One region of the Paenibacillus sp. FSL H7-0942 genome, then DNA from elsewhere that is predicted to be linked to it. Evidence: a T-box and tRNA genes for the amino acid it is inferred to sense, from the RefSeq annotation. Region 1 holds a T-box; the other regions hold tRNA genes.
The links. The T-box of region 1 lies ahead of tyrS (tyrosine--tRNA ligase). A T-box ahead of a tRNA ligase gene usually reads a tRNA of that ligase, here a tRNA-Tyr.
Positions count from the first base shown of each region.

Region 2: it encodes a tRNA-Tyr, which carries the amino acid that the T-box ahead of tyrS (tyrosine--tRNA ligase) is inferred to sense. The anticodon was not compared.
Region 3: it encodes a tRNA-Tyr, which carries the amino acid that the T-box ahead of tyrS (tyrosine--tRNA ligase) is inferred to sense. The anticodon was not compared.

Region 1 covers NZ_CP150279.1:4,091,475-4,101,609, reverse strand. Annotated here, with positions in the region: gene MHI48_RS18220 (NRDE family protein) at 3-782, shown strand; gene MHI48_RS18215 (nucleobase:cation symporter-2 family protein) at 1,095-2,411, shown strand; gene MHI48_RS18210 (protein adenylyltransferase SelO) at 2,727-4,196, shown strand; gene MHI48_RS18205 (Imm63 family immunity protein) at 4,292-4,735, shown strand; gene MHI48_RS18200 (DUF4375 domain-containing protein) at 4,755-5,204, shown strand; T-box leader at 5,303-5,530, shown strand; gene tyrS (tyrosine--tRNA ligase) at 5,651-6,910, shown strand; gene MHI48_RS18190 (hypothetical protein) at 7,053-7,991, shown strand; gene MHI48_RS18185 (YxcD family protein) at 8,125-8,403, opposite strand; gene MHI48_RS18180 (hypothetical protein) at 8,409-8,906, opposite strand; gene MHI48_RS18175 (PadR family transcriptional regulator) at 9,005-9,571, opposite strand; gene MHI48_RS18170 (carbonic anhydrase) at 9,745-10,135, opposite strand, start outside.
Region 2 covers NZ_CP150279.1:313,524-323,658, reverse strand. Annotated here, with positions in the region: gene iolE (myo-inosose-2 dehydratase) at 1-736, opposite strand, end outside; gene iolD (3D-(3,5/4)-trihydroxycyclohexane-1,2-dione acylhydrolase (decyclizing)) at 790-2,655, opposite strand; tRNA gene MHI48_RS01480 (tRNA-Gly) at 3,050-3,120, opposite strand; tRNA gene MHI48_RS01475 (tRNA-Pro) at 3,131-3,204, opposite strand; tRNA gene MHI48_RS01470 (tRNA-Leu) at 3,212-3,290, opposite strand; tRNA gene MHI48_RS01465 (tRNA-Arg) at 3,308-3,384, opposite strand; tRNA gene MHI48_RS01460 (tRNA-Gly) at 3,392-3,466, opposite strand; tRNA gene MHI48_RS01455 (tRNA-Leu) at 3,477-3,557, opposite strand; tRNA gene MHI48_RS01450 (tRNA-Lys) at 3,564-3,639, opposite strand; tRNA gene MHI48_RS01445 (tRNA-Tyr) at 3,650-3,735, opposite strand; tRNA gene MHI48_RS01440 (tRNA-Thr) at 3,745-3,820, opposite strand; tRNA gene MHI48_RS01435 (tRNA-Phe) at 3,841-3,916, opposite strand; tRNA gene MHI48_RS01430 (tRNA-Asp) at 3,934-4,011, opposite strand; tRNA gene MHI48_RS01425 (tRNA-Met) at 4,038-4,111, opposite strand; tRNA gene MHI48_RS01420 (tRNA-Val) at 4,128-4,203, opposite strand; tRNA gene MHI48_RS01415 (tRNA-Glu) at 4,210-4,281, opposite strand; tRNA gene MHI48_RS01410 (tRNA-Asn) at 4,286-4,361, opposite strand; tRNA gene MHI48_RS01405 (tRNA-Ala) at 4,363-4,438, opposite strand; tRNA gene MHI48_RS01400 (tRNA-Ile) at 4,474-4,547, opposite strand; rRNA gene rrf (5S ribosomal RNA) at 4,586-4,702, opposite strand; rRNA gene MHI48_RS01390 (23S ribosomal RNA) at 4,781-7,706, opposite strand; rRNA gene MHI48_RS01385 (16S ribosomal RNA) at 8,015-9,567, opposite strand.
Region 3 covers NZ_CP150279.1:5,799,851-5,809,985, reverse strand. Annotated here, with positions in the region: rRNA gene MHI48_RS25680 (23S ribosomal RNA) at 1-2,840, shown strand, start outside; rRNA gene rrf (5S ribosomal RNA) at 2,919-3,035, shown strand; tRNA gene MHI48_RS25670 (tRNA-Asn) at 3,119-3,194, shown strand; tRNA gene MHI48_RS25665 (tRNA-Glu) at 3,199-3,270, shown strand; tRNA gene MHI48_RS25660 (tRNA-Val) at 3,277-3,352, shown strand; tRNA gene MHI48_RS25655 (tRNA-Met) at 3,370-3,443, shown strand; tRNA gene MHI48_RS25650 (tRNA-Asp) at 3,471-3,548, shown strand; tRNA gene MHI48_RS25645 (tRNA-Phe) at 3,644-3,719, shown strand; tRNA gene MHI48_RS25640 (tRNA-Thr) at 3,740-3,815, shown strand; tRNA gene MHI48_RS25635 (tRNA-Tyr) at 3,825-3,910, shown strand; tRNA gene MHI48_RS25630 (tRNA-Trp) at 3,917-3,990, shown strand; tRNA gene MHI48_RS25625 (tRNA-His) at 4,020-4,092, shown strand; tRNA gene MHI48_RS25620 (tRNA-Gln) at 4,115-4,189, shown strand; tRNA gene MHI48_RS25615 (tRNA-Gly) at 4,194-4,268, shown strand; tRNA gene MHI48_RS25610 (tRNA-Cys) at 4,275-4,348, shown strand; tRNA gene MHI48_RS25605 (tRNA-Leu) at 4,355-4,433, shown strand; gene MHI48_RS25600 (bifunctional 2-polyprenyl-6-hydroxyphenol methylase/3-demethylubiquinol 3-O-methyltransferase UbiG) at 4,617-5,543, shown strand; tRNA gene MHI48_RS25595 (tRNA-Asn) at 5,892-5,972, shown strand; gene MHI48_RS25590 (helix-turn-helix domain-containing protein) at 6,029-8,419, opposite strand; gene MHI48_RS25585 (LiaF transmembrane domain-containing protein) at 8,976-9,284, shown strand; gene MHI48_RS25580 (PspA/IM30 family protein) at 9,320-9,991, shown strand; gene MHI48_RS25575 (PspC domain-containing protein) at 9,997-10,135, shown strand, end outside.

The DNA.
Region 1 (10,135 bases):
CCATGTGTTTAATTTTATTTGCTTACAACATGCATCCAAAGTATCCGCTTATATTGGGATCAAATAGGGATGAATTCTATCACAGACCTACGGCTCAAGCACACTATTGGGAAGATCATCCTCATATATTGGCTGGCCGGGATTTGTCGAAAATGGGAACCTGGATGGGCGTAACCACAGAGGGGCGTCTGGCTGCTATCACGAATTATCGTGATCCGAATGAAGATGTACATGCCAAGGGCTCAAGAGGAGATCTGGTTGCTGATTTTTTAAAGGGAACGTCCACACCCAAGCAATATATGCAACATGCGGAGCAAAGCCGAAATGATTATCCTGGCTACAATTTGTTAGTGGGTGATCTTGACGACCTCTATTATTATTCTAATGTAGGTAATGTTGTGATGAAGTTGAAACCGGGAATATACGGGATTAGTAATCACTTGATTAATACGGATTGGCCCAAGGTGAAGCGTGGAAAAGAAGGGCTGGAGAAAATCATCCAAGGGGAGGACAAAGCTACCCTGACAGAACAAATGTTAGGTTTGTTGCAAATGGCAGACCCTTCAGTGGATGAGCTTCTCCCTCATACAGGTGTTCCATTGGAATGGGAACGTTTGCTTTCTCCCATCTTCGTTAAAAGTGAAAAATTTGACTATGGGACCAGAGCTTCATCCGTTGTTCTGATGAACAGAGAAGAAGTGTTTTTTACGGAGAGGGTTCACCAGAACGGAGAGGTAATGGAGCAACGTTTTAACATTAAACCTCTTAACTCGACAAGCTGAGAATATGAAAGAAATGATGTTCAAACATTATGCATTTACATGAATCACTGAAGTTAAATCCAAAGTTCATGTTTCTTTTCTTCTGAGTTAAAGAGTATTTTCGTTTCTCTATGTCAACTAATATAACACGATATAAATGGTTTGAGAGTACCTTTTGTATAACACGCCCAATTTTAGTTGGGCTCTTTATCTCTTATCACAATTCTATGTTATGAATCATGGAACTTCCTTGAATAGTTTATATAATGTGAATCAACATAACATGATTTTGCAGCGGTTCTGTTGATTCTAATTTCAGGGGGGCAACGTGGGATGAAAGAAACCAAAAAGATGAGAGTTTTTTCATTGGGAATTCAGCACGTACTCGCGATGTATGCGGGAGCAATTCTGGTGCCTTTGCTTGTGGGCAGAGCACTAAATCTGACTGCAGAGCAGTTGGCGTATCTGGTATCCATTGACCTGTTAACGTGTGGGATTGCAACATGGCTTCAGGCTCGGAAAGGGAAGTACTTGGGTATTGGTTTGCCAGCGGTGCTCGGAAGTTCTTTTGTAGCGGTGACACCGATGATTGCGATTGGATCGCAATACGGAATTCCTGCCATATATGGGTCGATCATCGCAGCCGGGTTATTTATCGTCATCTTTGCCGTATTTTTCAGCAAAATCGTCAAATTGTTTCCGCCAGTTGTGATCGGTACAGTGGTAACCATCATCGGTCTTGCGCTGATTCCAACGGGAATTAAAAACATGGCGGGTGGAGCAAACAGTGAGAATTTCGGAAGTTTGGACAATTTGGCGCTTTCCTTTGGTGTATTACTGTTCATTCTAATCCTGAATCGATATGCTCGCGGTTTTGTTAAATCCCTGGCTGTTCTCCTTGGTATTATCGTTGGGACCCTCATCGCAGCCATTATGGGAAAAGTGAATTTTGCCTCTGTACAGGAAGCCTCCTGGTTCCATTTACCTCAACCCTTTTACTTTGGATGGCCTACCTTTGAAATTGGCCCAATCATTACAATGATTATTGTAGGTACGGTGGTTATCATCGAATCAACAGGTGTATTTATGGCTTTGAGCAAAATCTGTGATCAACCGATCAACGAAAAAGATCTGGCACGGGGATATCGCGCAGAAGGTCTCGCGTTTGTCCTGGGCGGCATCTTTAATGCCTTTCCATACAATACATTTGCACAGAATGTTGGTTTGGTTCAGCTCTCCAAAGTGAAAACGACCAATGTTGTTGTTGCAGCCGGAGGTATTCTGGTCTTTCTGGGACTCATTCCGAAAGTAGCTGCTTTTGCAACCATTATTCCAAGTGCTGTCCTCGGAGGAGCGACTGTTGTCTTGTTTGGAATGGTTGTCTCATCCGGGATCAAAATGCTGCAAAACGTCGATTTTGGCAAACAATCCAATCTATTGATCGTGGCTTGCTCCGTTTCACTTGGGCTCGGTGTTACTGCTGTACCCGATCTGTTTGCCCAGCTTCCTCAAAGTATTCGGATTATTGTTAGCGATGGTATTATCACAGGAAGTTTGTCAGCGATCCTGCTTAATGTCTTCTTTAACCTTGCTTTGAAAAAAGAGAACTTGCCAATACAGCCTGTACAGGCTCAAGAAGCACACACGTAATCCTTGTAATAACAGACGTGTCATCTAGTAGTAAGTAAGTGGAATAGATCCAAGACGGTTTTCTGGGAAGTGGAGTGAAAGGGAATGACCCCACTTGTCAAAGAAACCTCTTGGATTTTTTTGTGCTTACGATTCATGAGGAATGCAAAAGACATGCAAATATGCTAAAGTTTCATCAAGAACATTTTAGATGTTCGTTTAAGTCAACAACCTCTTGAATTGAATTTCCATGCGACTACATAAATGAGCATTGGTTCACAAGGCTACAATATAACCAAGGGATATCCCTGGTGCAGAAAAGGAGTTGTGATCACCATGCAACAAGAAACGTTGAACAAAGGGTGGAACTTGGAGAATAGTTATGCGCAGTTACCGCAACCCTTTTTTACAAGTCAGGGCGCAGTGCCTGTTGAATCACCAAAGCTGATCATTTTCAATAGATTGCTTGCATCCAGCTTGGGACTGGATGTGGAGTCTCTTGACAGTGATGAAGGAGCGCAAATTTTTGCAGGTAATTCGATCCCTGAAGGAGCCGAGCCTTTGGCTCAGGCCTATGCAGGGCATCAATTTGGCAATTTTAACATGCTTGGAGATGGACGTGCTTTGCTGCTGGGTGAACAGATTACGCCACAGGGCGAGCGAGTGGATATCCAGCTCAAAGGATCAGGAAGAACACCGTACTCTCGTGGAGGAGATGGACGTGCTGCTGTTGGGCCCATGTTACGAGAGTATATTATTAGTGAAGCGATGTATGCACTGGGTATTCCAACGACACGCAGTCTGGCTGTGGTGTCTACAGGAGAAAACATTATCCGCGAAACAGAGCGGCCGGGTGCCATTTTAACCCGGGTGGCTTCCAGTCACATCCGGGTAGCAACCTTCCAGTATGCAGCCAGATGGGGGTCTATCGACGATCTTCGGGCATTGGCTGATTATACGTTGCATCGACATTTTCCTGAGGTTGCTAAAGCTGAGAATCGCTATCTTCTGCTCCTTCAGGAAGTGATTAAGCGGCAGGCGGCTCTCATTGCCCAGTGGCAGCGTGTTGGTTTCATTCATGGCGTGATGAACACAGATAACATGGCCATTAGTGGTGAGACCATCGATTATGGTCCATGCGCCTTTATGGATGCTTATAATCCTTCAACCGTATTCAGCTCCATTGACAGGCAAGGTCGCTATGCTTATGGTAATCAACCGTATATTGCCGGGTGGAATTTGGCTCGCTTTGCTGAGACGCTTCTGCCGTTGTTGCATGAAGATGAAGAACAGGCCGTGCAACTCGCTCAGGATGCCATCGCACAATTTTCTGAATTGTACCATCATCATTGGCTCAAGGGAATGCGTGCCAAACTGGGTTTGTTGGATGAAGAGGCTGAAGATGAAGCGTTGATCAAGGAGCTTCTTGAACTTATGGAGAAGCATAGTGCAGATTACACCAATACGTTCCTGGCATTGACCTTTGATACATTGGAAGGGACAGCTTTGTTTGGCACGCCAGAATTTGCTGAATGGCATGAGCGGTGGCAAGCAAGATTGGACAGACAGCAAGGGGAGAAGGAAGTCTCTGGGCAGTTGATGCGAACAAACAATCCAGCTGTCATTCCTCGCAATCATCGGGTTGAAGAAGCGCTTGAGCGAGCAGAGAATCATGGAGATCTTAGCGTGATGGAGAAGCTTTTGGCAGTTCTTTCAGATCCGTTTGCACACTCACCTGAACAGGCTGAATATGCCGAACTACCTGCACAATGTAATACTTCGTATCAGACTTTTTGTGGGACCTGATTGAACAGTAGGAATAAATATAAAGAGGCTGCCTTGGGCAGCTTTTTCATTTTTCATTCTGTCATCGACGTTACTTTATAGAGGCAGGTGCATTCATGTCCAACATGTTAAGCAAACAACAATTGGCAGACTTCCTTTTACAGCTTTTAGAGCGTACATCTTTCCCTAGGGAACAGATGCAGAACTATGTTAACCGCTTGTTTGAGAGCTTTAAATGGGATGGGGTGCCCTATGTAGAGAGTGGAGAAGATGCGTATATCGTTCGAATATACGAACGTGGTCTCGTCTCATTAGAAAAACGGGTGAAACAGCCGGATGAAGTCATCTATTGGTTGCTGGAAGATATTATTTTCACCGCGACGCATGTAGGGTTGTTGGAAAGACATGGCGTGGATAATAAAGAAACGCATTTGAACTACACAAATGAAGTGATGAAGGAACTGAACAGGGGTGTTCAGGAAGCTTTCCAGCAGATCGGTGATCCGTATTTACATTGGTATCAGACGAGTAAACGTCAGGAGTTAGAGGGCATGACATAAAAAAAGTGAGGTGTGTTACATGAGCGAGCATGATATTAATGATGTATGGTATGACTATGCTGTGTTATTTGTCGAAAAAAAGAATGAATCTGAACAGGGCTGGGCATCGTTGACTTCGAACGAGCAGGACATTGCTGCTTTATGGCTATTAGAGGCGGATGTCTTTAATGGCGGTTTTATACAGTTTTTCTGCAACTGGGGGGAAGAGGTATACCGTTACGCGTTGCGGGCATTACATATCATTGGTGCGACTCAAGTCGTGGAGATTATAACGTCAGCATACGGCTGTATTGAGCATCTGAAAGAGGATGAAAGGCTTACCGAACTGTGGGATATTCCTAAATTCCTGACAAAGGAACAAGAGCAGCACTTAGATGCGCTGGATCAGCAGTTTTGGAACAATGAGGATCAGATCGCGGAGAAAGCCTATGGTTATTATCACGGAAAATTGAACATGATGATCATATAATCTGGTTTCAACTATGCAACCGTTGTTCTGTTCAAAGATTAATACTTGGTCTTGCAATGACTGAAACGTTCGGCTATACTTGCTATAAATTGAATACATGAATCACGTTGATAGAGCGCAGTAGCGGCTTTGTCCCTGTTACAGAAAGTCAGGGGTTGATGGAACCTGATACATACAAGGGCTGCGAATTACACTCTGGAGTACTTGGGTAATGCCAAGCGGATGGGCAAACGATATATTGCCAAAAGTGGTATGGATAACGTGTTAAGGTCACGTGTTATCCATGCAATTTGGGTGGTACCACGGTTATGATAATCGTCCCTGTGTCTTAATGAAGACAAGGAGGCGATTTTTTTGTGTCCAAAAAAGCCGTTCCAGCGTGTAATTTCGTAATTTAACGTTGATCATGACTGAATCTTGAGGATAGAAAAGGGGTTATACACATGATGAATATTATTGATGAACTACAGTGGCGTGACGCCATTAACCAGCAGACGGATGCAGAGGGACTGCGTGAGTTGACTGAAACCAAATCAATCTCATTGTACTGCGGCGTTGACCCTACGGGGGATAGCATGCATATCGGACATCTCATTCCATTCATGATGCTGAAACGTTTTCAACTGGCAGGACACCGTCCAGTCATTCTGATTGGTGGAGCTACAGGAACGATTGGTGACCCAAGTGGTCGGCAGGCAGAACGTTCTTTGCAAACGATGGAGCAAGTGCAGGAGAATGTGGATGCACTGACAGCGCAGATGAAGAAATTGTTCGTAACAGACGGTGATAATCAGGTTCGCATGGTGAACAACTACGATTGGACACACAAAATCAATGTCATTGAATTCTTGCGTGACTACGGCAAAAACTTTAACCTCAACACAATGTTGGCTAAGGATGTCGTTGCGAGCAGACTGGAAGGCGGAATCTCGTTCACCGAGTTTTCCTACCAGATCCTTCAATCACTCGACTACCTGCACCTGTTCCAGAACGAAGATGTACAGCTTCAAATCGGCGGTTCGGATCAATGGGGGAATATCACGAGTGGTCTTGATCTGATTCGTAAAAAAGAAGGATCAGAAGCGAAGGCGTACGGTCTGACCATTCCACTCATGCTCAAATCCGACGGTACGAAATTCGGTAAAACAGCTGGCGGCGCAATCTGGCTTGACCCGAACAAAACAACACCATTTGAGTTCTACCAGTTCTGGGCGAATACAGATGACCGTGATGTGATCAAATACTTGAAATACTTTACCTTCCTGAGCAAAGAAGAAATTGAAGCTTTGGCTGAAAAGGTAGAGACAGAGCCGCACAGACGTGAAGCACAGAAAGCACTCGCGGAAGAAATGACAAAATTCGTTCACGGCGAAGAAATGCTAGAACAGGCTAAACGTATTACAGCGGCGCTGTTCAGTGGTGATATCCGTTCCCTGACAGCAGATGAAATCGAGCAGGGTTTCAAGGAAATGCCAACATTCGAAACGGACGGCGAAGCGAAAAATATCGTCGACTGGCTCGTAGATCTGGGGTTGGAGCCATCCAAACGCCAGGCCCGTGAGGATGTCACTAAAGGCGCTATCTCCATGAACGGTGAGAAAATCACGGAGCTTGAATTCACAGTGTCGGCAGAGCATGCCATCGGCGGTAAATTCATCATTATCCGTAAAGGTAAGAAGAACTACAGCCTGGTGAAGTTGAAGTAAACAAATAATAAGAAAAGGTCGTTTGATTGGGTATCTTAACTGTCAGCGGCCTTTTCTATGTTGATTAAACTTTGTTTAAAACAAAATAAAATTGGGGGAGCTTATTATATTACTTATTTTCGCGATCATTTTTCTTTTATGTGTGATAGCAGCATTTATATTAACAATTGTATATTATAAAAAGAATATTATAAATAAAACAAACAAAATCCACTTAATAATTACAGGAAAGTTAAAAATTAATAATGAAAATAAGGTTGATAAAACTCAAATAAAAAAGTTTAGAAATGAGTTAATGCTGATTATGCTTAATTCTCTAATCATTGATAAATGGAGTAAACTGTTTATACATTTATTTATTCTAGTTTTCTCATTTACAATGATATTAGTTTCAATGGATTTTACTCCCAATAATATTGTAGAAAAACAATTTATAGGAATATTGGTGATCGTAGTATTTATAGGAATAGGGATCTTTATCGAAAGGCGTATTGGGAGATTTTATAATCAAGGTTTTTATTTTTTAAAGGTGCTTATCGTATTAAACTATCCACTGGTCACTTTCCAGAGTTATTTGGATAATATTAATATAATAGGGTTGTTTGTAACAGTAATAATTACTATTGGTTATACCTCTGCATTAATTAAAAATAGTATTGAGATTTTCAACTCTCTATTATTTCAATATTTTAATTTCATTGTGGTATTAATTTTATTAAATTTATTAATTATAGGTTTATGTTTCGGGTTGTATTATTTAAATTATAATGAAGTTTTTCAGTTCTATAGTGAATATGAAGTTAAAAAAATAAACGATGGTGGTCTTAAATACATCTCTTATGTTATATATGTAGGCATCTCTCCATTTTTTTCATTTCCTGGTCAAATTAATCTCAACCATGAAATAATACATTTCGTTCCACTCATAGAATACTTATTGGGTTATTTATTTAATCTTTCAATAGTAGCTTTCTTTATTTCATATTCAATCTCTAAGTATTTTGAGAGACGAAATTCAAATATGAGTGATATTACTCCCAAAAAGTTAGAGAATAACAGCATTAGCTTAGAACAAAATTAGTAATAAGAAGTTTGAAAGTAGTTACGATTTCGTTAAAGACGGCTAAACAGAATGTCAGGTATGAAAAAAAAGTCTGAATGCAATGTCGCATGACATTTGCATTCAGACTTTTTGGGCAAAATAAAAACCTATCTTATTGATTAACGATCGCTGTGATTTCTTCATCCAGATCAAGTCGCACATTCTCACGGTACGCCCGGATGTTGTATTCACTGTGCAGGTAACGAAGAATCGCTTCAATCATATTGGACTCCACCAGATATTGACTACGGCCTTGAATCCAAACTTCAGCGGAATAACCTGTATCTTCTTCCCAGCTCAGTTCTACATTCACATCGGTTGGACGTACACCCTTACGTTCTGCCATATGAATACAGATTGCATTCACAATTTCATCCATGCTCAGAACCATAGAGATTAGTACCGTCCGTTTCTGTTACGGTCATCATCACGATCATTGCGACGGTCATAACGACCATCCGCTGCAGGTTTGCGACGATTGGAGATGGCTCTGAAGAGTGCCATAGCCAGCATAACAATCAACATAATTGCTGCAACGTTCACGAGCAATCCAAGGATGTTACCCAGAGCGCCCATGCCACCGAACAATCCGCCAAACATCATACCAGCAAGACCACCAAGCATCATGCCTTTCATGAATCCGCCGCCACCGCCGAAGAATCCGCCACGGTTCGTTGTAGCTGCTCCATTGCTGGAGTTGTTATTCGTATTCGATTTGCTTACATTGCTGTCGGATTTCTTAGGTGTATTGCTATAACTTTTCGTACCGGATTTGAATCCGCCACCACGTCTTGCATCCGCAGAATCCGGATTCGTTACTCCCACTGTTGCGAACAATAATGTAAAGGCCATAAATACCATCATTAGATGTTTAACTCCGAATTTTTTCTTCATTGTAAAGATCGTAACCCCCCGATTAATTTGTTTGAATCGCCCAAAAATGGGCCTTACTCATGTAATACGGTCAACTTGCAGGAACGTTTCAAATTTTATTAAATTTCTGAAACGCTAGGACTTGGGTCTTGAATTGCAGCTTGGCCATCAAGCAATTGGGTAACCCAATTACACCACTCCAGGCCTGTTTGTGCGTGCATTAACCCTTTTTGTACCAGGATGTAGCTTCCAAAATCTCGGTTGCCTACACGAAGATTATCCTGAGGTATACGTGACTTCAGATCCTCGAAATAACGTATGCGTTCCATAAACCAGCTTTTACGCTCGTTAAGAATGCGTCTCATGCTTCCGTCTTCCGCTATGCCAACACACAAAATACGCAAATTAAATTCATCGCGTGTAACAGGTGCGGTAACAGGAGTAATCATCCATTCCAAGAGCTTTTCAATGCCTTTTTCCGTAACTGCGTACATTTTCTTGTCCGGTTTGTCAGACTGTTGTACCCAGCGGGAGGCCAATAACTCATCGTTTTCCATCTTGGACAGGAGTGGATAGATCTGGCTGTGTTTCGCCTGCCAATGAGGCTGGATTTTCAGCATCAGATCATAGCCCGATGACTCCTCGCGGGTAAGCAGCCCGAGTAATCCGTAGGAAAGTATGTTCATGCACATGTCTCCTTAATATTAGGGCTAGGTCAGAGAGAACAATCGTTTTTACTTTCTTTGACCGCTTTCATAAAAAGTGTACACTGAAACTGTATGGTTTGACAACCTGACAGAACAACTGCCTTAATTTAGACAAAAAAAGTGCGAACCATAAGGTCCGCACTCCAAACCATTTAGAGAGATGCCTGTTGTCCATACCCCTCAGCGACAAGATCAAGCTCACCTGTGGCAGAATCGATAACCATGCCGTGGACGGGTACATTGGGAGGAAGTAAAGGATGCTTCTTGATCACTTCCACAGTATGTTTTACCCCTTCTTCGACGCTGTCAAACCCGCGCAACCATTTTTGCAAACGGATGCCAGAGTTCTCCAGGGTTGTCATGACTTCTTCCGATACGCCACGCTCAACCATATGTCCAATCATGGTCTCAGCGTGAAGGGAAGCCATACCACATTCCGTATGCCCCACTACCAGGACTTCATCTGCACCCAGTTCATAGATGGCGACAAGTACACTACGCATTACGCTTCCGAAAGGCTGAGAGATAATTGCGCCTGCGTTT
Region 2 (10,135 bases), 3.2 Mb from region 1:
GTACAGTGAACACTCCTCTACGAATACAGCCGACAAAGTCAGATTGCTCCGCGCGTGCTTCATCCAGCACATGCGGGCGGATATCTTTCAGATGGATATAGGCGATCCGATCATAATGTTTGCGCAGCAGTTCAAGTGGATCGGCTCCGCCGTAGTACGCATGACCAGTATCATAGAGCAGATACACGAGAGAAGGGTCTGTCAGCTCCATCAGTCGATCAATCTCATCCGGTTGCTCTACCACTGTGCCTCCATGATGATGATACGTAAGCTTCAACCCATGTTCGCGGGCAATAGCTCCTGCTTCGTTCAATCCTTCAGCGAGGATATGCCATTCAGATTCGCTGAGTCTGAGCACTTCTTTTTCATTCGGTGTCCGTCTTGGATCAAAATGAAGTGACCCGCCTACCTCCGCCGTACTGATCACCTTACTGCCCATGGATTGCAGAAATTCCGCATGTTTGCGATAACTGTCCAGCTCCGACTGACGATATGCCGGGTCGGAGAAAAGTACAGATTTCCACTGGGAGATCAGCTTGATATTCCTTTTGCTCAATTCCTCACGCAATATAGTAGGATCGGTAGGATATTTACGTCCCATCTCTGTACCCGTCAGCCCAAGACGCTGAATGTCATCCAGAATCTGTGCACACGTTGTCGCATCACCATGCTCCTTCACATCTTCACCGACCCAATTGATCGGATGAATCCCAAGCTGGAATGGCAGCTTGCTCATTGCTCCACGTCTCCTTTGTCGTTCAACATTGTTGTTCACTATATTAAACCGGATTAAATCGGTCTTGCTTTGGCACGGTTGGCTTGCATGGTGTGATGAGCATGAACTACCTTTTCTTCGGCAGATACCTCAGGTACACCCACATTCCACCATGACTCGTATCCACCTGCGTTGGTTCCAGGCACGACCGAAATCTCAATCAACGTACTCACTGTTTCGTTCTTCGCATCTCGGAGTGCTTGTTCCAGCTGTTCTGCTGTCTCCGCTCTATAGGATTTGGCTCCCATGCTTCGGGCGTGTGCAGCAAAGTCCATTGGCATGTAATCCCCGGTCAGTCGTCCACTCTCGGATTCCCGATAACGGAACTCATTGCCAAACCCGTCACTGCCATGTTCCCGCTGTAAATTATGAATACATTGGAATCCATTGTTGTTGAATAATAAAATAGTCATCTTCTTCTGTTCCTGCAAACTGGTCACAAACTCCGAATGCAGCATCAGATAACTGCCATCCCCTACCATGGCGTACACTTCACGATCCGGCTCGGCAAGTGCTGCTCCGAACGCTCCACTTACCTCGTACCCCATACAGGAGAATCCATACTCCATGTGGTATGTCTTTGGTTCAGACGCACGCCACAGACGATGTAGATCACCCGGCAGACTGCCTGCCGCACACACTATGACGGAGGATGGATCAATGGTCCGGTTAACGATGCCAACTGCTGTAGTCTGTGCCAGCCCTGCTTCATGTTGAGCTGCATACAGCCGATCCACTTCTGCATTCCACTCAGCGCGGAGATCAGCGATTTCGGATGCACCATATGCACTTCGGTATTGTCTTTCCTGCAATTCCTTTTGCAAAGCCTGCAATCCTTCGCGTGCATCTGCCAGAATGGCTTCTCCGCCTAACTTGGCGGCATCCATGCCGTTCAGGTTGATGTTGATGAATGAAGCTTCTGGATGCTGAAAAGCAGAGCGGGACGCCGTCGTAAAATCCGAGAACCGCGTACCGACGCCGATCACAACGTCTGCTTCTCTCGCCAGCCTATTGGCTGCCAGAGAGCCCGTAACCCCGATGGCCCCCACATTTAGTGGGTGGTCCCAAGAAACTGCGCTCTTGCCCGCCTGCGTCTCGGCGATCGGAATACCAAATGCCTCGGCGCACTCCAAGAGTTGAACGGACGCCTCAGAGTACAACACACCGCCGCCTGCAACGAGCAGCGGTTTTCTGCCTCGGGCAATCTGCTCCGTTGCCCGCTCAATGGCTGCCTGTACCGGGGGACGACGATCCAGATAATGTACTTTGCGGGCAAAGAACGATTCTGGATAATCGTATGCCTCTGCCTGCACATCCTGCGGCAGTGCGAGCGTTACTGCTCCCGTCTCTGCTGGATCGGTTAGCACACGCATGGCCTGTGTAACAGCAATCATCAACTGTTCGGGACGAACAATGCGATCCCAGTACTTGCTGACCGCTTTGAATGGATCAGTGGCTGAGATTGTATAATCACTGCTCACTTCCAACTGCTGAAGTACCGGGTCCGGTTCCCGTGTAGCAAAGTTGTCTCCAGGAAGCAATAAAACCGGAATTCGGTTCACCGTTGCAGTAGCTGCCGCCGTAATCATATTCAAAGCACCAGGTCCAATGGATGTTGTACATGCATAGATCTGTCTACGGTTCTTCTGCTTGGCATAAGCCGCTGCCGTATGCACCATGCCTTGTTCGTTCTTGCCTTGCATATACGTCAGGCTTCCCGGACTGCGCTCCAGCGCTTCTCCAATGCCTGTTACATTGCCATGTCCAAAAATACCGATGATTCCCTTCACAAACTTGGTTTCCACCCCGTCAACCGAGATATATTGCTGATCCAAGTATCGAAGCAGTGCCTGGGCCATCGTTAATCGAATTGTTTTCATGAGTTTGATCGCCGTCCTTTCCTTTACGGGTTAAGCGCTTAATCTACGTTAAGTTTAAGCGCCTTACCCCTAAAGGTTAAGCGCTTAATTGATATAGTATTACAGGTTAATGATTTACGCAAGCTATTTTTGTAAGCGTTTTTATAAATTGTGGTAAAGAAAAAATATTCTTGTGTTCGAACATGTGTTAGACCTTCTCTATTTGAACACTTCCACAATGACTAAGGACAGACTTAAAAGAGAGGGGAATATATCGTGAGGATGGGATACATGCTGGTACATGATATTCAGCCAAATAATCCCTGGTCTTTGTATACAATCATGGTCAATATGCCTGTGAATGCAAAAAAAAGAAAGAGACGGTACTCACCGTCTCTTTCTTTTTTAATATATAAGCGGGTGATGGGAATCGAACCCACGCTATTAGCTTGGAAGGCTAAAGTTCTACCATTGAACTACACCCGCATAACAACAATCGGGATGACACGATTTGAACATGCGACCCCCTGGTCCCAAACCAGGTGCTCTACCAAGCTGAGCTACATCCCGTTATCTATACCGGCGAGAGGACTCGAACCTCCACGGTTTCCCACTCGATTTTGAGTCGAGCGCGTCTGCCATTCCGCCACGCCGGCAAAATATGAAGTTATAATGGCGCGCCCTGAGAGATTCGAACTCCCGGCCTTTTGATTCGTAGTCAAACGCTCTATCCAGCTGAGCTAAGGGCGCAAAATATTGGAGCGGAAGACGGGAATCGAACCCGCGACCCTCGCCTTGGCAAGGCGATGCTCTACCGCTGAGCCACTTCCGCAAATAAAGGATGCGCGTGGAGGGACTTGAACCCCCACGTCAAAGACGCTAGATCCTAAGTCTAGTGCGTCTGCCAATTCCGCCACACGCGCATATAATGGTGAGTCATGAAGGGCTCGAACCTTCGACACCCTGATTAAAAGTCAGGTGCTCTACCAACTGAGCTAATGACTCATAGAAAAACTGGTGGAGGATGATGGATTCGAACCACCGAACCCGTACGGGAGCAGATTTACAGTCTGATGCGTTTGGCCGCTTCGCTAATCCTCCAGGATTACATGGTGCCGGCGAGAGGACTTGAACCCCCAACCTACTGATTACAAGTCAGTTGCTCTACCAGTTGAGCTACACCGGCGTATTACATGGTGTTATAAATGGTGGCTCGGGACGGAATCGAACCGCCGACACGAGGATTTTCAGTCCTCTGCTCTACCGACTGAGCTACCGAGCCTTACTACATTAAAAAAATGGCGGAACCGACGGGATTCGAACCCGCGATCTCCTGCGTGACAGGCAGGCATGTTAGGCCAACTACACCACGGTTCCAGATCACTTTCTCAAGGAAAGTATAATTGCGGGGGCAGGATTTGAACCTGCGGCCTTCGGGTTATGAGCCCGACGAGCTACCGGGCTGCTCCACCCCGCGTCGTTATAAAGTTATATGGTGGAGGCTGAGGGGATCGAACCCCCGACCCTCTGCTTGTAAGGCAGATGCTCTCCCAGCTGAGCTAAGCCTCCATATTATGACCCGTAGGGGATTCGAACCCCTGTTACCTCCGTGAAAGGGAGGTGTCTTAACCCCTTGACCAACGGGCCTTACTGGCTCCCCGAACAGGGCTCGAACCTGTGACAACTCGATTAACAGTCGAGTGCTCTACCAACTGAGCTATCAGGGAATGGTGGAGCCAAGCGGGATCGAACCGCTGACCTCCTGCTTGCAAGGCAGGCGCTCTCCCAGCTGAGCTATGGCCCCATACTCTGGTGTATTTCATTGTTGTGGTCTTGCTATGGGCCCTGGTGGACTCGAACCACCGGCCTCACCCTTATCAGAGGTGCGCTCTAACCAACTGAGCTAAGGGCCCTTATCAATTTTCGAAAAAAAATACCCCAATGGGGTTTCGCTTGGCGGCGTCCTACTCTCCCAGGACCCTGCGGTCCAAGTACCATCGGCGCTAGAGGGCTTAACGGTCGTGTTCGGGATGGGTACGTGTGGAACCCCTCCGCCATCGCCACCAAACGCATAGCATAGCTTACATTCAGAGATCGTTCTCTGAAAACTAGATTCGAAACGAAACATGCGAATTACAACTTGCTATTGGATAAGCCCTCGACCGATTAGTACTGGTCAGCTCCATGCATTGCTGCACTTCCACCCCCAGCCTATCTACCTCGTCGTCTTCAAGGGGTCTTACATACTGGGAAATCTCATCTTGAGGGGGGCTTCACGCTTAGATGCTTTCAGCGTTTATCCCGTCCGTACATAGCTACCCAGCGGTGCTCCTGGCGGAACAACTGGTACACCAGCGGTACGTCCATCCCGGTCCTCTCGTACTAAGGACAGCTCCTCTCAAATTTCCTACGCCCACGACAGATAGGGACCGAACTGTCTCACGACGTTCTGAACCCAGCTCGCGTACCGCTTTAATGGGCGAACAGCCCAACCCTTGGGACCTACTTCAGCCCCAGGATGCGATGAGCCGACATCGAGGTGCCAAACCTCCCCGTCGATGTGGACTCTTGGGGGAGATAAGCCTGTTATCCCCAGGGTAGCTTTTATCCGTTGAGCGATGGCCCTTCCATGCGGTACCACCGGATCACTAAGCCCGACTTTCGTCCCTGCTCGACTTGTAGGTCTCGCAGTCAAGCTCCCTTATGCCTTTGCACTCTTCGAATGATTTCCAACCATTCTGAGGGAACCTTTGGGCGCCTCCGTTACTCTTTAGGAGGCGACCGCCCCAGTCAAACTGCCCACCTGACACTGTCCCCGCACCGGATTACGGTACCAGGTTAGAACCTAGATACGATCAGGGTGGTATCCCAACGTTGCCTCCACGCAAGCTGGCGCTCACGTTTCAAAGGCTCCCACCTATCCTGTACAGATCGTACCCAAATTCAATATCAAGCTGCAGTAAAGCTCCATGGGGTCTTTCCGTCTTGTCGCGGGTAACCTGCATCTTCACAGGTATTAAAATTTCACCGGATCTCTCGTTGAGACAGCGCCCAAGTCGTTACGCCATTCGTGCGGGTCAGAATTTACCTGACAAGGAATTTCGCTACCTTAGGACCGTTATAGTTACGGCCGCCGTTTACTGGGGCTTCGGTTCACAGCTTCGGATTGCTCCTAACCACTCCCCTTAACCTTCCAGCACCGGGCAGGCGTCAGCCCGTATACTTCGCCTTACGGCTTCGCACAGACCTGTGTTTTTGCTAAACAGTCGCTTGGGCCTTTTCACTGCGGCCCCCTCGTGCTATTCACACTACCGGGGCACCCCTTCTCCCGAAGTTACGGGGTCATTTTGCCGAGTTCCTTAACGAGAGTTCTTCCGCGCGCCTTAGAATACTCTTCTCGCCTACCTGTGTCGGTTTGCGGTACGGGCACCATCACCTGGCTAGAGGCTTTTCTTGGCAGTGTGAGATCATGACCTTCGCTACTATAATTTTCGCTCCCCATCACAGCTCAGCCTTACAATGTGCGGATTTGCCTACACATCAGCCTTACTGCTTAGACGGACATCCATCAGTCCGCGTCACTACCCTACTGCGTCCCCCCATTGCTCATAACGGCTTACGGTGGTACAGGAATTTCGACCTGTTGTCCTTCGACTACGCCTTTCGGCCTCGCCTTAGGTCCCGACTTACCCTGAGCGGACGAGCCTTCCTCAGGAACCCTTAGGCTTTCGGCGGATCAGATTCTCACTGATCTTTTCGTTACTCATACCGGCATTCTCACTTGTATAATGTCCAGCGCTCCTTACGGTACACCTTCAACCCTTATACAACGCTCCCCTACCCCTGATGCAAAGCATCAAGCCATAGCTTCGGTGGTGTGTTTAGCCCCGTTACATTTTCGGCGCAGAGTCACTCGACCAGTGAGCTATTACGCACTCTTTCAATGGTGGCTGCTTCTAAGCCAACATCCTGGTTGTCTGTGCAACTCCACATCCTTTCCCACTTAACACACACTTGGGGACCTTAGCTGATGGTCTGGGCTGTTTCCCTTTTGACAATGGATCTTAGCACTCACTGTCTGACTCCCGGAAGTAAGTCTATGGCATTCGGAGTTTGACTGAGCTTGGTAACCCTTGCGGGCCCCGCACCCAATCAGTGCTCTACCTCCACGACTCTGTTTTCCGAGGCTAGCCCTAAAGCTATTTCGGGGAGAACCAGCTATCTCCGAGTTCGATTGGAATTTCTCCGCTACCCCCACCTCATCCCCGCATTTTTCAACATGCGTGGGTTCGGGCCTCCAGTGCGTGTTACCGCACCTTCACCCTGGACAGGGGTAGATCACCCGGTTTCGGGTCTACGTCCACGTACTACATCGCCCTATTCAGACTCGCTTTCGCTGCGGCTCCGGCTCTTCACCTTAACCTTGCACGGGAACGTAACTCGCCGGTTCATTCTACAAAAGGCACGCCATCACCCCTAAAACGGGCTCTGACTTTTTGTAAGCACACGGTTTCAGGTTCTATTTCACTCCCCTTCCGGGGTGCTTTTCACCTTTCCCTCACGGTACTGCTTCACTATCGGTCGCTAGGAAGTATTTAGCCTTGGCAGATGGTCCTGCCGGATTCATACGGGGTTTCACGTGCCCCGCACTACTCGGGATCCGTCTCGGAGGGAACAGACTTTCAACTACAGGGCTTTTACCTTCTTTGGCGGGCCTTTCCAGACCTCTTCGCTTAACCGGTTCCTTTGTAACTCCATGTGAGACGTCCCACAACCCCAAAGAGCAAGCTCTCTGGTTTGGGCTTCTCCGCGTTCGCTCGCCGCTACTGACGGAATCACTATTGTTTTCTCTTCCTCAGGGTACTTAGATGTTTCAGTTCCCCTGGTATGCCTCTACACAACCTATGTATTCAGTTGTGAGTAACTGGAAATTACCCCAGCTGGGTTTCCCCATTCGGACACCCCCGGATCAAAGCTTGCTTACAGCTCCCCGAGGCAGTTTCGTTGTTCGCCACGTCCTTCATCGGCTCCTAGCGCCTAGGCATCCTCCGTGTGCTCTTAGTAGCTTAACCTCGTGCTCCGGTTTCGACTGCTCGCTTCCCTTGTTTTGCTTGCGCAAAGCCAAAAGTCGCTCCCATTCGATACCATCGTACGTGCAATCTACCTTATAAAAACACTTCACTTGTTTACACAAGATCAGCTTAAAGGAATGTTCTAATTCGCGTTTGTTTCGTTTCGATATCTAGTTTTCAAAGAACAAGCTCCATGCAAAAGCAAGCTGTTTTGAGAGTTTGAGCTCTCAAAACCGAACAACGAGTGAGTGTTTTGCAGCTAAGCTGCGTATTTGAATGTTTCCGTTGCAGGAAACGATTCTCCATAGAAAGGAGGTGATCCAGCCGCACCTTCCGATACGGCTACCTTGTTACGACTTCACCCCAATCATCTATCCCACCTTCGGCGGCTGGCTCCTTGCGGTTACCCCACCGACTTCGGGTGTTATAAACTCTCGTGGTGTGACGGGCGGTGTGTACAAGACCCGGGAACGTATTCACCGCGGCATGCTGATCCGCGATTACTAGCAATTCCGACTTCATGCAGGCGAGTTGCAGCCTGCAATCCGAACTGAGACCGGCTTTGTTGGGATTGGCTCCATCTCGCGATTTCGCAGCCCGTTGTACCGGCCATTGTAGTACGTGTGTAGCCCAGGTCATAAGGGGCATGATGATTTGACGTCATCCCCACCTTCCTCCGGTTTGTCACCGGCAGTCTATCTAGAGTGCCCATCCGAAATGCTGGCAACTAAATATAAGGGTTGCGCTCGTTGCGGGACTTAACCCAACATCTCACGACACGAGCTGACGACAACCATGCACCACCTGTCTCCTCTGTCCCGAAGGAAAGATACATCTCTGCATCGATCAGAGGGATGTCAAGACCTGGTAAGGTTCTTCGCGTTGCTTCGAATTAAACCACATACTCCACTGCTTGTGCGGGTCCCCGTCAATTCCTTTGAGTTTCAGTCTTGCGACCGTACTCCCCAGGCGGAGTGCTTAATGTGTTAACTTCGGCACCAAGGGTATCGAAACCCCTAACACCTAGCACTCATCGTTTACGGCGTGGACTACCAGGGTATCTAATCCTGTTTGCTCCCCACGCTTTCGCGCCTCAGCGTCAGTTACAGCCCAGAGAGTCGCCTTCGCCACTGGTGTTCCTCCACATATCTACGCATTTCACCGCTACACGTGGAATTCCACTCTCCTCTTCTGCACTCAAGTCACCCAGTTTCCAGTGCGATCCGGGGTTGAGCCCCGGGATTAAACACCAGACTTAAATGACCGCCTGCGCGCGCTTTACGCCCAATAATTCCGGACAACGCTTGCCCCCTACGTATTACCGCGGCTGCTGGCACGTAGTTAGCCGGGGCTTTCTTCTCAGGTACCGTCACCTTGAGAGCAGTTACTCTCCCAAGCGTTCTTCCCTGGCAACAGAGCTTTACGATCCGAAAACCTTCATCACTCACGCGGCATTGCTCCGTCAGGCTTTCGCCCATTGCGGAAGATTCCCTACTGCTGCCTCCCGTAGGAGTCTGGGCCGTGTCTCAGTCCCAGTGTGGCCGATCACCCTCTCAGGTCGGCTACGCATCGTCGCCTTGGTGAGCCGTTACCTCACCAACTAGCTAATGCGCCGCAGGCCCATCCCCAAGTGACAGATTGCTCCGTCTTTCCAGTTTCCTTCAGGCGAAGAAAACAATTATTCGGTATTAGCTACCGTTTCCGGTAGTTGTCCCAAACTTGAGGGCAGGTTGCCTACGTGTTACTCACCCGTCCGCCGCTAACCATCAGAGAAGCAAGCTTCTCTTCAAGTCCGCTCGACTTGCATGTATTAGGCATGCCGCCAGCGTTCGTCCTGAGCCAGGATCAAACTCTCCAATAAAGTATTGAAAAGAGCGATAAGCTCATTTTGAATCTGACGAGATTAAAAATCTCATTTGTGCTCCAGCCGATCCAAGCCAAGGCTTGTCTCAAACTTTCGCGTTCATTCTGCAAGCAGAATGTTTACTCACTCGTTGTTCAGTTTTCAAAGATCAAACTTATTTTCGTTACCGAGCGTTGTTCTCCTCAGCAACTTTTATATCATAACACTTCCGAACCAACTTAGCAAGCTCTTTTTTTAAGTTTCTTTCGAAGCTTATTTGTTTTGCCTGCGGCACTTTGTTTTTTGTGTTTTTTTGGCCGGAAATAGAATATATCATATACACAATACAATTACCACTTGTAAAATATCCCATCTGAAACTGATTATATTATCGATTCAGTCTCTTCATAATCTCTTTTTCCAATGGCAATATCCTCTTACTATACCCTATATACACTCACCGGTCTAATCTATCTCAATATAGGTTGTGAACAGACTCATTCAACATCATTACAATCGTTCTATAAATTAAGAAACATAATGCCTCTACTCAATAACGCTGCTATCTGTTATGTCGGTATCAAAT
Region 3 (10,135 bases), 1.7 Mb from region 1:
CTGTAAGCAAGCTTTGATCCGGGGGTGTCCGAATGGGGAAACCCAGCTGGGGTAATTTCCAGTTACTCACAACTGAATACATAGGTTGTGTAGAGGCATACCAGGGGAACTGAAACATCTAAGTACCCTGAGGAAGAGAAAACAATAGTGATTCCGTCAGTAGCGGCGAGCGAACGCGGAGAAGCCCAAACCAAAGAGCTTGCTCTTTGGGGTTGTGGGACGTCTCACATGGAGTTACAAAGGAACCGGTTAAGCGAAGAGGTCTGGAAAGGCCCGCCAAAGAAGGTAAAAGCCCTGTAGTTGAAAGTTGGTTCCCTCCGAGACGGATCCCGAGTAGTGCGGGGCACGTGAAACCCCGTATGAATCCGGCAGGACCATCTGCCAAGGCTAAATACTTCCTAGCGACCGATAGTGAAGCAGTACCGTGAGGGAAAGGTGAAAAGCACCCCGGAAGGGGAGTGAAATAGAACCTGAAACCGTGTGCTTACAAAAAGTCAGAGCCCGTTTTAGGGGTGATGGCGTGCCTTTTGTAGAATGAACCGGCGAGTTACGTTCCCGTGCAAGGTTAAGGTGAAGAGCCGGAGCCGCAGCGAAAGCGAGTCTGAATAGGGCGATGTAGTACGTGGACGTAGACCCGAAACCGGGTGATCTACCCCTGTCCAGGGTGAAGGTGCGGTAACACGCACTGGAGGCCCGAACCCACGCATGTTGAAAAATGCGGGGATGAGGTGGGGGTAGCGGAGAAATTCCAATCGAACTCGGAGATAGCTGGTTCTCCCCGAAATAGCTTTAGGGCTAGCCTCGGAAAACAGAGTCGTGGAGGTAGAGCACTGATTGGGTGCGGGGCCCGCAAGGGTTACCAAGCTCAGTCAAACTCCGAATGCCATAGACTTACTTCCGGGAGTCAGACAGTGAGTGCTAAGATCCATTGTCAAAAGGGAAACAGCCCAGACCATCAGCTAAGGTCCCCAAGTGTGTGTTAAGTGGGAAAGGATGTGGAGTTGCACAGACAACCAGGATGTTGGCTTAGAAGCAGCCACCATTGAAAGAGTGCGTAATAGCTCACTGGTCGAGTGACTCTGCGCCGAAAATGTAACGGGGCTAAACACACCACCGAAGCTATGGCTTGATGCTTTGCATCAGGGGTAGGGGAGCGTTGTATAAGGGTTGAAGGTGTACCGTAAGGAGCGCTGGACATTATACAAGTGAGAATGCCGGTATGAGTAACGAAAAGATCAGTGAGAATCTGATCCGCCGAAAGCCTAAGGGTTCCTGAGGAAGGCTCGTCCGCTCAGGGTAAGTCGGGACCTAAGGCGAGGCCGAAAGGCGTAGTCGAAGGACAACAGGTCGAAATTCCTGTACCACCGTAAGCCGTTATGAGCAATGGGGGGACGCAGTAGGGTAGTGACGCGGACTGATGGATGTCCGTCTAAGCAGTAAGGCTGATGTGTAGGCAAATCCGCACATTGTAAGGCTGAGCTGTGATGGGGAGCGAAAATTGTAGTAGCGAAGGTCATGATCTCACACTGCCAAGAAAAGCCTCTAGCCAGGTGATGGTGCCCGTACCGCAAACCGACACAGGTAGGCGAGAAGAGTATTCTAAGGCGCGCGGAAGAACTCTCGTTAAGGAACTCGGCAAAATGACCCCGTAACTTCGGGAGAAGGGGTGCCCCGGTAGTGTGAATAGCACGAGGGGGCCGCAGTGAAAAGGCCCAAGCGACTGTTTAGCAAAAACACAGGTCTGTGCGAAGCCGTAAGGCGAAGTATACGGGCTGACGCCTGCCCGGTGCTGGAAGGTTAAGGGGAGTGGTTAGGAGCAATCCGAAGCTGTGAACCGAAGCCCCAGTAAACGGCGGCCGTAACTATAACGGTCCTAAGGTAGCGAAATTCCTTGTCAGGTAAATTCTGACCCGCACGAATGGCGTAACGACTTGGGCGCTGTCTCAACGAGAGATCCGGTGAAATTTTAATACCTGTGAAGATGCAGGTTACCCGCGACAAGACGGAAAGACCCCATGGAGCTTTACTGCAGCTTGATATTGAATTTGGGTACGATCTGTACAGGATAGGTGGGAGCCTTTGAAGCATGAGCGCCAGCTTGTGTGGAGGCAACGTTGGGATACCACCCTGATCGTATCTAGGTTCTAACCTGGTACCGTAATCCGGTGCGGGGACAGTGTCAGGTGGGCAGTTTGACTGGGGCGGTCGCCTCCTAAAGAGTAACGGAGGCGCCCAAAGGTTCCCTCAGAATGGTTGGAAATCATTCGAAGAGTGCAAAGGCATAAGGGAGCTTGACTGCGAGACCTACAAGTCGAGCAGGGACGAAAGTCGGGCTTAGTGATCCGGTGGTACCGCATGGAAGGGCCATCGCTCAACGGATAAAAGCTACCCTGGGGATAACAGGCTTATCTCCCCCAAGAGTCCACATCGACGGGGAGGTTTGGCACCTCGATGTCGGCTCATCGCATCCTGGGGCTGAAGTAGGTCCCAAGGGTTGGGCTGTTCGCCCATTAAAGCGGTACGCGAGCTGGGTTCAGAACGTCGTGAGACAGTTCGGTCCCTATCTGTCGTGGGCGTAGGAAATTTGAGAGGAGCTGTCCTTAGTACGAGAGGACCGGGATGGACGTACCGCTGGTGTACCAGTTGTTCCGCCAGGAGCACCGCTGGGTAGCTATGTACGGACGGGATAAACGCTGAAAGCATCTAAGCGTGAAGCCCCCCTCAAGATGAGATTTCCCAGTATGTAAGACCCCTTGAAGACGACGAGGTAGATAGGCTGGGGGTGGAAGTGCAGCAATGCATGGAGCTGACCAGTACTAATCGGTCGAGGGCTTATCCAATAGCAAGTTGTAATTCGCATGTTTCGTTTCGAATCTAGTTTTCAGAGAACGATCTCTGAATGTAAGCTATGCTATGCGTTTGGTGGCGATGGCGGAGGGGTTCCACACGTACCCATCCCGAACACGACCGTTAAGCCCTCTAGCGCCGATGGTACTTGGACCGCAGGGTCCTGGGAGAGTAGGACGCCGCCAAGCGAACTCTTTCATCATACATAGAAAACAGGCTCTGCATGTTGATGTTGTACGATGAATTGCATTTGCAGTGCAAATGCATATATTCCCTGATAGCTCAGTTGGTAGAGCACTCGACTGTTAATCGAGTTGTCACAGGTTCGAGCCCTGTTCGGGGAGCCATTAGGGCCCGTTGGTCAAGGGGTTAAGACACCTCCCTTTCACGGAGGTAACAGGGGTTCGAATCCCCTACGGGTCATATTATGGAGGCTTAGCTCAGCTGGGAGAGCATCTGCCTTACAAGCAGAGGGTCGGGGGTTCGATCCCCTCAGCCTCCACCATATAAACTTTATAACGACGCGGGGTGGAGCAGCCCGGTAGCTCGTCGGGCTCATAACCCGAAGGCCGCAGGTTCAAATCCTGCCCCCGCAATTATACTTTCCTTTGAGAAAGTGATCTGGAACCGTGGTGTAGTTGGCCTAACATGCCTGCCTGTCACGCAGGAGATCGCGGGTTCGAATCCCGTCGGTTCCGCCATTTAATCTTTACATGAGGCAAACTGTTCACTACATCTGCTGTATGGCACTGATGCCCTATATAAAGTGTAAGGAATTAAGATTAGACTTTATTATGGCTCGGTAGCTCAGTCGGTAGAGCAGAGGACTGAAAATCCTCGTGTCGGCGGTTCGATTCCGTCCCGAGCCACCATTTTTAAAATAATTTAATAAGCCGGTGTAGCTCAACTGGTAGAGCAACTGACTTGTAATCAGTAGGTTGGGGGTTCAAGTCCTCTCGCCGGCACCATTTAATCCTGGAGGATTAGCGAAGTGGCCAAACGCATCAGACTGTAAATCTGCTCCCGTACGGGTTCGGTGGTTCGAATCCATCATCCTCCACCAGTTTTTAGGGGCATAGTTTAAAGGTAGAACAACGGTCTCCAAAACCGTTGGTGTGGGTTCAATTCCTGCTGCCCCTGCCAATTAAATTTTTAGAAATTAACCTTTTATGGCGGTCGTGGCGAAGTGGTTAACGCACCGGTTTGTGGATCCGGCATTCGGGGGTTCAATTCCCCTCGATCGCCCCTTTGTTTTTTCATTTTTTATTGGGGATTAGCCAAGCGGTAAGGCAACGGACTTTGACTCCGTCATGCATAGGTTCAAATCCTATATCCCCAGCCATTATGCGGACGTGGCTCAGCGGTAGAGCATCGCCTTGCCAAGGCGAGGGTCGCGGGTTCGATTCCCGTCGTCCGCTCCAAAATATGGCGCCATAGCCAAGTGGTAAGGCACAGCTCTGCAAAAGCTTTATCCCCAGTTCGAATCTGGGTGGCGCCTCCAGCATATGCCGGCGTGGCGGAATGGCAGACGCGCTCGACTCAAAATCGAGTGGGAAACCGTGGAGGTTCGAGTCCTCTCGCCGGTATATTGAATAGCCCTACATGTTGCTTATGCAATGTGTAGGGCTATTTTTATTTTATATGAAACGATTTATGTGCAGTAAGAAAATCTAGAGTAAGAGAAGATGGACGTTAATAAAGATTGACGTATGATTATATTGAGTATATTGTAGATAAGTAAAGTCTTTAATATGGAGGAGTGAAGTAGAGTGACTAATGGAAAAAATGTATCGGATACCGATCTGTTATTTGATCTTTCTGTATGGGAAGAGGCATGGAAGAATCGTCCGAGAAGTTCAAAATATAAGAAGAAAAGCGCCCCCTTTAATATAGAAGAAGCTTTTGAGCGATGGGCCAGGGATTATCATGCACAGTCGTTCACCGAAGAAGGAAAGCAGCGTTCTGAACGCATTATGGGCTGGATTGAAAACCAGGGTGTGGAATTTGCAGGGTTATCCATTTTGGACATTGGAGCAGCCTCAGGCATATTTACCATTCCTTTTGCGGAAAAGGGGGCAAGTGTGACGGCAGTTGAGCCTTCTGAGTTGCTTGTCTCCCTTATGAAAGAGACGATACCTCCAGCTCTGGAATCCAAAATCGAAATCGTAAACGAACGATATGAGGAAATCTCTATTCAGGATAAAGGCTGGGAGAAGAAATATGACTTTGCATTTGCATCCATGTGTCCAGCGATGTCGGATTGGGAAACGATTGAGCAGGCGATCAATTGTGCCCGGAAGTATGTGTATATAAGTACTATGGCGGGACAGAAGGAACACACACTAATGGATGAACTTAAGGATGTACTGGGTGTAACTTCTTCACACAAGGTCGATGATATGGGGTATATCCAACAGTTGCTGTATTTGAAGGGTTATTCTTATACGATGATCATTACGAGAGAAGTTAACTCATTTGAAGTACCGGTGGAAGAGATTATCGAGAAGCTGCCAGAATGGCTTAATACGTATGAGTTACCATCGGATGAAGATTCCCTCAGATTGGCTGAGGATTACATTAGCGATACGTACAAGGATAGTACTGTGACCTTCTCACGTGGAGGAAGATTTGGTAAAATTCTAATTCAACTTGAACAGCCCAATATGAAAACAGTTCGCACTAAGGATAAGCGATAAATCGCATAAGCGTGGCACGTGTACTGATAATCAGGAATTGAGACTGAGACAATGTAGTCTAACGTCTAAGATGGCACTAGGAAGCATCACAACGCTGTGCCAAAAGATGAACGTTTGAAACATATGAAGTTAAGATTATAGAAGTGAAATTGTAAGTGAAGGGAGCAGATATGTGCTCCCTCTTTTTTTGAAGCGAATAATTAATTGAACAAAATCCTCGGTTACTTGAAGATGTTAAGCTGCTTCATGAGAATGCGCATGGGCTAAAGCCAACCTTAATTCAAAAATCGAGACAACGAAAAAACAAAACACAGACCTCGTTTTCAGAGAATGATCTCTGAAGCATATTCCCTGATAGTTCAGTTGGTAGAGTACTCGACGGTTAATTGAATTGTCACAGGTCCGAGCCCTGGCCCTGTTCGGGAGCCATATGGATAGGTATTTGAGCTGGCTGAAGGAGTACGACTTACAATCGTGCTCCTTGTCTAATTTTTGTTCGATACTTCTGCTTTTTGCTTACGCTCCCGATACTGGCCGGGGGTGATCCCTTCCCATTTACGGAATGATCGGATAAAGTTTTGCGGATTATTGTACCGAAGTCGTGCTGCGATATCTTTAACGGTTAGATCACTTTCGTCCAGCCATTTTTTAGCGATGTTAAATCGGTACTTGGTCAGATATTCACTAAATGCACAGCCTGTCTCTTTGCGGAAAACACTACTTAAGTAGTTGGCATTGTAGTGAAGCTTCAAGGCACATTCCTCAAGCGTCAGATCCTTATCATAATCTTGATGAATCATGGCAATCATTTTCTCAGATATATGCTGATACTGGGCATATTGTCTCGCTTTAAAAACCTGAATGACGGGCAAGATGACTTGATATTTAAACCAATCCTCAACTTCAGCAGCGTACTGCAAACTATGAAGTTCATGAAACATCGAGCCACGACCTTGGGAGATCTGTCCGAGTCGTATGCCGGATTCCTGAGTCATTTGCAAAATATGCGTGAGCAGCCTCGTAAGAGCCACCTCATACTCCTCGGGTGTAACCTCCATACCAAAGATTACTTCAAGCAGTTGTTTCAGAAGAGCAGAGGCCTGAACTTCATCCGCACTTTGAATAGCTTGGATCAACGAATATTCCAATGATTCCGGGTAGGTCATGGACCAAGTGGGAGTGTAATGATCTATGTTCTCATATTGAAAAATAATGCCTGTTCCCAGCTTCATCCGATGCCTCAGTGCTTCCAAGGCTTCTGTGTAAGCTTGAGGGATGTGATGTAGAGAGCTGTGCGACTGGCTGAATCCTATACTGACTTGAAGAGCTAGAATCTTATCCATCTGTTGTTGTAACTGGTCTGTTAATACATATAGCTGCTGTGAAAAAATAAACTGATCCTGTTCAACGGTCCCAATCACCGTGACTACCGTATGTTCCAGCACAATGGGAAGCAATTGTTGGTTATGCACAACCGTTTCCTCCAATATATTTTGAATAGCGAATAATAAGAGATCACGATCACTAGCTCTATATTTTGTATGATTAACAAGATCGGCCTGTAGTGTAATAACAGCAATTTGTTGCCATTCCCGAACCTGATGCGTGTAGCCATATTCATTCAGGGCGTCATGAAGAGTATGAACAGGGATCTTACCCTGGAACAGATTCATCATAAAATGATTGCGAATCTGCAATAGATGCACATTAAGTGTGTTCTCTAATTGGGAGTGAGAGGCAGATAATTGTGAGACCCCTGCTCTGATCTGTTCGAACTCATCAGAAAATGGTGGTGATTGCTGAGCTACCGTGTTTCCTTCTTTGGACAGGTGGTTGTCACCAAGTTGGGTTAAAAGTTTACGAATCGGGACATGCATTCGCTTGGAGCCGAGCCAGGCGAGTAATAATGAAAGTAAAAGTAAGCAGATACTGATATACAAGGTGTGTAATCCGATATCGATATATTCTTGTGTCAGAATATTGGTAGGTGAGATTAGCACATAAGTCCATCCCTTTAAGGTAGAAGGGCTATACGTCAGGGAATAATGTGTATCGGCGATCTTAGCTTCCCGTTTTTCAAAGCCTGTTGAAAATGTGATGGGTGATAGTTTGGTTATGTTGGCTTCCGTATCCCGATCCTGTAATCCAATGGCAGACAACGGTTGTCCAATGTATACAGGATCGGGATGCACCAAGATACGTTGTTCCCGATTCAAAATGATCAGTCCAGAGGCAGCATTGCCTATGGAGGCTTCTCCTAGTGTATTTTGCAAAGAACATGCAGGAATTCCGGCAATCAATGCAGCGTCGGATGACGTATTCAGATTCGGAATAGATCTCGCAAGGGCAATATGATAAATACAGCCTGTACCGGGTGAGCGCTCGTCATTACTGAACACCGATGAAGGGGAGAGCTGCCATCCAGAGGTTAACGTATCCGATATCAATTCCTTCATGGGAAGAGCCAGTGGAAAATCCGTATTACGATATAATCCGGCATGATCAATAAGCCAATTCTGAGATTGATTCACCAGAGTAATATCCAGCAAAGGTTCCCATGACCTCATATTCTGAAATTCGCTCTGTAGCTTGTCGGCAAGCAAAGGCCCTTTCCCCTCTAGTGAAGAAGAAGCAGACAGGGAGCGGAGGGTTACTGGAGAGCGAACGGCCTGATCAAGCATATAACTGACTGTAGCAAGTTTGTGCTCTACGTTGGATTGCATTTGTTCCAGCAACTGTCTGTTGGCCTGCGTACGATGCAGCTCAGTTTGGTTTGATGAATAGATAAATGCGGCAATTCCCGTTAACAAAATGGGCAGGGTGCTTAACAGGATTCCGAAGATGATCATTTTATGGAGATAGCTGATTGGTCGCACAGTTTCAGTTCCACCCCTGACATTAGAAATAGTAACACTTTCTATTTTAGTAAACGCTTACATATAGAACAATCTAAATTTTGTTTATTTGGATAAATAAGTAATTTAACAAAAGTGTATAGAAGTAGAGATAAGGGATTGCTGATAGATGATTTTGCAGAAAAGGCTAGAGAAATGGCTTGGACTGACTATCCAATACGGAATCATGAGAAACGAAATTGCAGTGTGAACGTAAATAGAGACATGGACAACATTCTCTCTACAGGTCGATATCTGCTAAAGGGTAGCCTGAATACGGGGAATAGAAGGTATCTGGAGTGCTATTCAGCTTAGGTGGAACGTTGGTCTTATATAGGGACAGTCAAAGGTCCAACTAGATCCCCGACCTGAGTCTAGGATGAAAAACCGTCCACGGTCTGTTTTGAAAAGTCGCGGAATCCCCTAGAATAAGGACATAAGGTTAAACAAGAAACACGGAAACAAAAAACAAGAAACAAACGAACAAATGACTCAACACATTAAAAGGAACGAATGGAAAGGGCGGTGAACAACAATTATGAGATTGAATAAGGGAAATGGCTGGGCGATTGTATTGATTGCGCTGGGTGCACTACTCCTCTTCGGAAAGTTAACTCCACTTCTTGGACACTTAATGGGTTATCTGATTCCGGTCCTGATGATTGCACTGGGATACTACGGAGTTAAACGAGGGAATGTGATGCTTGGCTGGATTGTTCTCATCATCGGTATCATCTCACTGATGGGTAAACTGGCATGGTTGATCGGACCGATCATCGCGATCGGGTTAATCATCTTTGGTATCTCAATGCTAAGCAATAACCGCAGTCGTCGTGGTCGGTACTAAGCTTTCACGATTATGAAAAGGAGGGACAGAACATAATGAGTGTATTTCGTCGAATGCGGGATATTACCGTAGCTAATCTGAACGAACATTTGGAGCAAAGTCAGGACCCAGTCAAACTGATTGATCAGTTCCTGGTCTCGACCCGCCAAGACATCGGTGAAGCCGAGAAACTTCGTCATCAATATGCAAGCCATACCAGACAAATGAAACAACAAGCCGATCAGGCAGCAGGTATGGTGAACAAACGGGAAGAACAGGCTTCCATGGCTCTGAAAGCAGGGGAAGAACATCTCGCTAAGCTGGCCTTGCAGGAGAAAATCCTCCACGAGGAAAAAATGGAACAGTACAATGAATTGTATGCACAAAGTTATGCGGCATTACAGGAGTTGGATGAACAGATCGACCAGCTGAAGGTTGAATATCAGAATGTATACAGCAAACGCCAATATTACTACGCTCGTATGCAGACGATTCAGTTACAGCAACGTATGAACCAGAGAGGCAATCACAACGGTCAGAATGTACCCCGTATGTTTAACCGACTGGATGATCAAGTCTCTGATCTCGAATATGAAGCACAAAGTCTCCGCGATATCCGGCGGATGAATCAAGATGGTTCAGGAGTGACTGGCAGCATGTCATCCTCTACGCTGGATAAGGAACTGGAACGCTTAAGACAGAAATTGAACAATGACAGAAAGGAGTAGTCACAATGAATAAATTATACCGCTCGGCGCGTAATCGAAGGCTAACAGGTTTGATCGGTGGCATTTCTGAAAATCTCGGATTGAGTACCACGCTGCTACGTATCATTTTCTTCATCAGTATTTTCGCTACGGGAGGTACATCAT